3 regions of the Brevibacillus sp. MER 51 genome follow, and region 1 is predicted to be linked to each of the others. Evidence: riboswitches for the same ligand, from Rfam matches in the RefSeq annotation. Region 1 holds a riboswitch; each other region holds the start of a gene.
What was found. Region 1 has a riboswitch for S-adenosylmethionine ahead of mtnK (S-methyl-5-thioribose kinase). Riboswitches for the same ligand answer to the same signal wherever they lie in the genome.
Positions count from the first base shown of each region.

Region 2: another riboswitch for S-adenosylmethionine. It lies ahead of M3630_RS21095 (sugar ABC transporter substrate-binding protein); the one in region 1 lies ahead of mtnK (S-methyl-5-thioribose kinase).
Region 3: another riboswitch for S-adenosylmethionine. It lies ahead of M3630_RS11575 (pyridoxal phosphate-dependent aminotransferase); the one in region 1 lies ahead of mtnK (S-methyl-5-thioribose kinase).

Region 1 covers NZ_JAMAUS010000008.1:171,975-174,177, reverse strand. The annotation lists gene mtnK (S-methyl-5-thioribose kinase) at 1-1,029, opposite strand, end outside; SAM riboswitch class I at 1,163-1,308, opposite strand; gene M3630_RS18360 (anti-sigma factor) at 1,405-2,203, opposite strand, start outside.
Region 2 covers NZ_JAMAUS010000010.1:159,079-161,281, reverse strand. The annotation lists gene M3630_RS21095 (sugar ABC transporter substrate-binding protein) at 1-1,002, opposite strand, end outside; SAM riboswitch class I at 1,386-1,505, opposite strand; gene M3630_RS21090 (ATP-binding protein) at 1,707-2,203, shown strand, end outside.
Region 3 covers NZ_JAMAUS010000004.1:401,462-403,664, reverse strand. The annotation lists gene M3630_RS11575 (pyridoxal phosphate-dependent aminotransferase) at 1-916, opposite strand, end outside; SAM riboswitch class I at 1,000-1,114, opposite strand; gene M3630_RS11570 (MFS transporter) at 1,175-2,203, opposite strand, start outside.

The DNA of each region.
Region 1 (2,203 bases):
CAAGATTTTGCAGCCTGCATAGCCTGCTGTATCCTGAATCAAGCGCTTCACGTAGCTTTGCCACAGTCCTTCGACATGAGCGCTGCGCTCTTTGGCGTGCTTGTGCCAGAGTTGAACGAATTGCGAAACGAATTCATTCCAGACATCCTCGACCGTTTCCAGTAAGTATTCGCGGTACGCTTCCCGTTCTCCTTGATCTTTTTGCAAACCGTGCTGGCCTGCGTAGTTGAGCAGCAGATTGGCAATAACCGCCCCGATGTCAAAACCGATTGGGCCGTAGTAAGCGAACTCTGGATCGATTGCTTTCAAGCTGTTTTCCGTGATGAAAATACTTCCGGTATGCAAGTCGCCATGCAGCAGCGCTTCCGAGCGCGTAAGGAAATCGTATTTCAGCTTGGCGATTTCCAGCTTCAGCGGCCGGTTGTTCCAGATCGCCTCGACTTCGCGGCGAATCAACGGATTGAAATCGTTGGTAGGCGCATTTTCATATGGATCGGTAAAGACGAGATCTTCTGTGATTTTGCATAATTCTGGATTTATGAATGTTCCGACTAGCGCTTTTTTATCGTACGGATGCGCGCCCAGATCGGATGTGAAGAACAAGGTTTGCGCGAGAAAACGGCCAATTTGCTTCGCGAATAGTGGGTACCGCTTTCCTTCGATCAAACCTTTGCGCATGATGATGTGGTCCCCGACGTTTTCCATGACAGTCAACGCAAGCTCCCCGTCGAAATGATACACCTGCGGCACCAGGTCTGGAACGTATTTGTGCTGAATGCGGAGTGCCTCGCTCTCGATGCGAGCCCGATCAATCGTAAGCGGCCAAGATTCTCCCACGACGCGGGCAAAAGGCAGTGCTTGCTTGACAATGACGCTCTTACCGGTTGCCGGCTCCTGAATGTCAAAAACCAGATTGAGGTTACCATCCCCGATTTCACGGCTGGTCAGCTCTGCTCCTTCGCTAAAAAGATCCGGTATTGCTTTTACGTACTCCACTGCTTCCTGTTCAGACAATGCGCGATATGCCATGATTTCAAAACTCCCCTCTACGTATTTTTCCTCTATCTCTACTTGTTTTGTTTGTGTCATGAGAGCAAAAAAGACCTCTTTTCCCGAAGAAAAGAGGTCGCTGTCGTCACGTGTAAGAACCGTGTTGATGTCCCCCTTATCTTCCAGACCACTTTTGTTTCTGCAGGAATTAGCACCGTGCATGTCGCCTGTCAATCAGTCGCTTCCTCGCGTCTGAATGGCGTCATGTCGGTTGCCGGGTATCATCGGGCCAGTCCCTCCACCTTCTCTGGATAAGGTATCCAAAACGTATTCGGTTTTTGATTTAGTTTGAATCATACAACCAACGCTTCCACGATGTCAACACCCTTTTGTGCAAAAATTCGCACCTTGCTATCAATAGCTGGATTGTGTTCCCGATGCCGCAGGGCGATCCCAATTCCACCAGTCTACTTTGCCCAATAACGCTGCTGTTATCGACTTTTCGGCCTTGAGCTTCAACAGTTCTTTCGTAGGTCCAGTGAGGACGGCGCCGTAGATTCGCACTCCGTTTTGCTGCATGTAGTTGTATCGTTCGGCTATCTGAAGGTCGCTACGAAATAGCAAAGATCCGCCGACATCGCGAGCCAGATCTTCTTGCTCAGATAAGTACTTCATCTCTTCCAAGTAGGCGGCCATTCTCCTGTCCCCTTCCCCGTTTACCCGAATGGGCGCATCTCCGTAATCCAGTTCATGCTGCGCAAATCCCCACACGTACCCGGGACCGAGAAATCGATTTGCCCCATCGTCTTCTGCTTGCTTTCGCTCCACCCCTGTGTCTACCGCAAACCAAACCGTATCTTGTCCCGAAGAGGTGACATGGCGGGAAACCAATTCATAGTACTCCTCGTACGTCAGGAAGTGATCGAAGGAAATCGCGAGCTGAGAAACGGTCCCCTCAGGTAGCTTCTCCATCGTTGTCCAGGCAGGTACAGTGCGAGATTCCGTATCCCCCATTTCCCCGTCTGTCGGATAACGGAAATACAGCTTCTGTTCCCTGACCCCGTTCGTCCATTGCGGCTTGGCATTCACGTTCCATAGCACATTCGTACTCTCAAAACGACCCGCGACCTTTTCTTCCCCCCCAACCCGCTCACGTAGTTCCATACTGATGTTTCCGTACAGCAATCCGACCTGCGAGCCACTGCTCCCCACT
Region 2 (2,203 bases), on a different contig from region 1:
GTATTGGGACAGGTCGCCCATCGTTGCTTTTTTATCCTTCGGCAGGTCCTCTTGTTTCACCAGCACTGGGGTTAGCTTCACGTTGTCTGGCACCTGCTCGCCTTTGATTTTTTGGAACACGGTTTGGGCATGGATGCGTCCGATATTGGATGGGTCTACTGCTGCCGTCGCTGCCCACGGAGAGTTTTCCGCCTGGATCATTTGCAGATCCTCATCGCTCAAATCGATGGAGTATACTTTGATTTCCGTACGGCCTGCTTGCTGGATGGCGCGTGTCGCCCCTTTGGCAAATTCATCCCATGCCGCCCATACCGCTGTGATGTCACCTTTGTTCGGATACTTTTTCAAGATCGCTTCCATCTGCGTTTGTGTATCGAGGGCCGTATTGTTGGTAGCAGAACCGAATGCCGCAATCTCTTTCAAATCCGGATATTTCTTCTGGAAAGCTTCATAGGTCACTTGGCGCTTTTCCATAGGCGCAAAGCCAGCTACCCAAATTTTCACAATATTGCCTTTGCCGTTTGTATCTGCCGCCAGCTTCTCCAGGCTCAGCTCTGCCAACTTGTTGTCATCCTGCGCCACAACTGGCACACCCGGAATGTTGATGTCTGTATCAAACAGAACGACCGGGATTTTTTTATCCACAGCCTTTTGCGTGCCCTGCTGCAACGCTTCCGCCGTACCATGATCAATCAGAATGCCGTCGAACTTTTGGTTCACAGCCGCATCGAGATTGGACGCCATTTTTGCCAGATCGGTATCTGCATTGAAAACGGTCAACTCGCCGCCGTTTTTCTCCACCTCTGTCTTCACGCCATTGATGTATTGTGCAGAAAACGTTCCTACGTTCTGACGCATGATCAATGCGATTCTCTTCGCCTTCTCTCCCGAAGCACTGCCGTTTGTGCTGCCGGTTCCCGTTGTTGCCCCGCTGCCGCATGCCGTCACAAGAACAGATGCTGCCAAAACAAGTGATGTGATCAGACCGAGTTTCTTTTTCATTGAGATGTTCCCCCTTTTTCTTTTTAAAACACATAACAAAATTAAAAATTTTGTTTCCCCTCATTCGATCGAAGCTTCTTTTGATTTCACTTTCAAAAAGGAAAGAAACTTCGTAGAAGAAGCGCATTTCCAGTCCAAGCGCCTCTGGAGCCCATCTCAGCGTAGGAAGAAATAGCGGGGAATTTCAGCTTTTATTACATACAAAAACGCATTCGCGTTTTCAGGTTTGAAGCGCTCCCGCTATTTCTTCCGAAGCGGACAGTCTTCACTCACAGCGGGGCGGAGGCCGAAGCGTAGACTGGAAATGCGCTTCTTCCCCGCGACAGCTACGCAAAAAATCCTCTTTCACAGAGAAAGAGGACAAAAATCGACAAGATTCTCGCCTCTTATCTGTCAGGTATTCTACCTGTTGGAGTTAGCACCTTGGCTCGAAAGAACGCATTCTCTCGTGCTAGGTTGCCGGGCTTCATAGGGCCATTCCCTCAGCCTTCTCTTGATAAGAGTTGTTTCTATTTTCAAAACGTTTGTATAAGTATATACAGAATATAATCTGGCAATTACCTATCTGTCAACTAGGTTTACGAAACAACTTTCTTGATAAATATTCCAGTTTCTTCTGTAACATCAAGAGGGATTTTGTTGTGTCTTGTCGAATTATCGTAGATTGATACAAGCCTAGCAAATATTTGCGATGGGGATGCTACATGAGTCTATTAAAAGAAGTCATTCTTCAATGGTGTTTCGCCATTATCCCGTTTGTGTTTTTCAACATTTATTACCGTGACAAAATGAGGAACTACAGCCGTTCCTTTATTGTCATCACCAGCTCAGCCTGCATGTTTCTCGCGATGACCTTCGCCCCGAGTGTCACGAATGGCATGTTTTTTGATATCCGACATGTCATCATTCTTTTCGGACTGGTTTATGGCGGAGTCGAGATTGCCTTGCTCCTTCTGATTGAAGCCTTGGTTTATCGGTACTACCTCGGTGGCGAAGGAACATGGGTTGCCCTGCTGATCCTTACAGTCAATTTTGTCATATCACTCTTTTTGTATCGACACTACAAAGCCAGTTATCGGAAAACACTGTATCTTTTTATGACGAGTGCGATTTTTTCTGCGGTTGCTTTAGGGACTACCTATTACTTTTTTCCCACCTATGTAACTCAACACCTCGTTTACTACACCATAGTGATTCCTAT
Region 3 (2,203 bases), on a different contig from region 1:
AGGCATTACGGCGGCTTTCGTAGACAGCGACGAGATCGCGGACGCACTGCTGCGAATCCGTCATCGCTTTGGCTGCTGCCATCTGTACCGCTCCGAATAGGCTGACGAAGTAATGGTCCTGAATGAGGTTAATCAGACGAACCAGCTCGCGATTTCCTACCATGGCACCCACACGCCAGCCTGCCATGTTGTACGTTTTGGACAAGGTATAAAATTCTACGCCCACTTCTTTTGCACCCGGAACCTGCATGAAGCTGACCGGCTTTTTCCCGTCATAGCTAATCGCCCCGTAAGCGAAGTCGTGGCAGACGACGATTTCATGTTTTCGGGCAAAACGAATAGTTTCTTCATAAAACTCAAGTGGTGCGTTGACTGCTGTCGGATTGTTCGGATAGTTGAGAAACATCAGTTTCGCTCGATCCAAATCAGCTTGGGAGAGCTGGCTGTAGTCTGGCAAGAAATCGTTTTCCGCCTTCAACGGCATCATGGCCATCCGTCCGCCTACGACCGCAACCCCCGACCAATAATCCGGATAGCCTGGGTCTGGAACTAGTGCAACATCGCCTGCGTTCATGAGGACTTGGCAAATCTCTACGAGTCCGGTTTTGCTACCGAACAAAATCGCTACTTCTTCCTCTGGATCGAGGTCCACATCAAATTCTTGCTTATACCAATGAGCCACTGCCTGCTTCAGTTCCACGCGTCCCTGAAAAGGCGGATATTTGTGATGGAGTGGTTGTGCCGCTTGCACCTGTAATTCTTCAATAATGTGCGGCGGTGTCGGCAAATCCGGATTGCCCTGCCCCAGGTTAATGACGTCGTGGCCTTGCGCAATGACCTTGTTTACTTTTGCCACCAGGGTCGCAAAAAACTGGGTAGGGAGTCGATCAATCATATCGGAGGGTTGAATGCGCATCTTTGTTCCATTCCTTTCTTGGGCCCAATACAGTAAAACCCCCTTTTTCCATACAGAAAAAGGGGGAGATCAGCTTGGTCACGTCCTTATCTGTCAGGAAAAAATCCTGCTGGAATTGGCACAGCATCTGTCCATCACATGGAACAGATCCGCTGCCGGGCTTCATAGGGCCAGTCCCTCCACCTCTCTGAATAAGTCAAACACACGGAATATACTGTTTTTTCGTCTATATCATACTACTTGAGCACGTAAACCGTGTCAAGATGCTTGGTTCTGTACCGGCATTTGATGCCTTCTTTTCTGAAAAGAGCTGTGGAAGGCAAAGAAGGCGACAGACAACAAACACAAGCCTGCCATCACGAACAATAGTCCCTGCGCGTGAATGGATTGGAAAATGAATGCGCCAAGCAGTGGACCGAGCATCCGCCCAGCCGATCCAGTCCCTGCAATCAGCCCTTGGATAAAGCCTTCTCGTCCCTCAGGCGTAAATTGTGCAGCTACTGCCGGCACCGCTGGCCACACGAGCATTTCGCCCAGCGTCATGATGAACATGCCTGCCACAAAGCCTGCATAAACCGTTGACTGAGACAAAATCAACATCGACAAGGCAAAAATATAAGCGCCCAAGAGCATTTGTGCTTTTAGCGTACGAGCAAAGCGTCGAATGACCCACGCAATCAATGGCTGACCAAACAGGATCAAACCGCCGTTCAGCGTCCACAACAGACTGTATTGACGGAGGGAAATGCCCAGGGTTTGCATATAGGTCGACAGCACCGTCGTCCATTGGACATAGACAATCCAGCTAATTAATAGTCCCCCGCATAATAGCAGCAATGCGCCCCATACCACCTTTGTCTCTTGTTGTGGTTGTCGCGGCACATCACCAGCTACTTGCTCAGGCATGCTTTGTCCAGTCGTCGCGTTTCCGCGTTGTTGTTCCACCATTTTTAGCTGACGCGGCAAAATGAGCATGAACATCGCGAGGACGATCACTTGAGAGATGGCATTACCGAAAAACGTCCAGGCAAACGATACACTTGCCAAGAAGCCGCCCAACGCAGACCCGGCAGCTACCCCCACATTGAGGGAGACATAAATCAGATTGATTCCTTTACGTCCTCCGTCCGGCCATAAAACGACGGCCAATGCATTCATCACAGGAGAAAGTGTCCCGTAAAACAGTCCATTCAACAGAAGCAAGACAACATAAATCGTAAAATCTTGCGTTACACCTAATCCGATCGAAATCAGGATAACACCGATGGAACCTACAATAATAGTGCG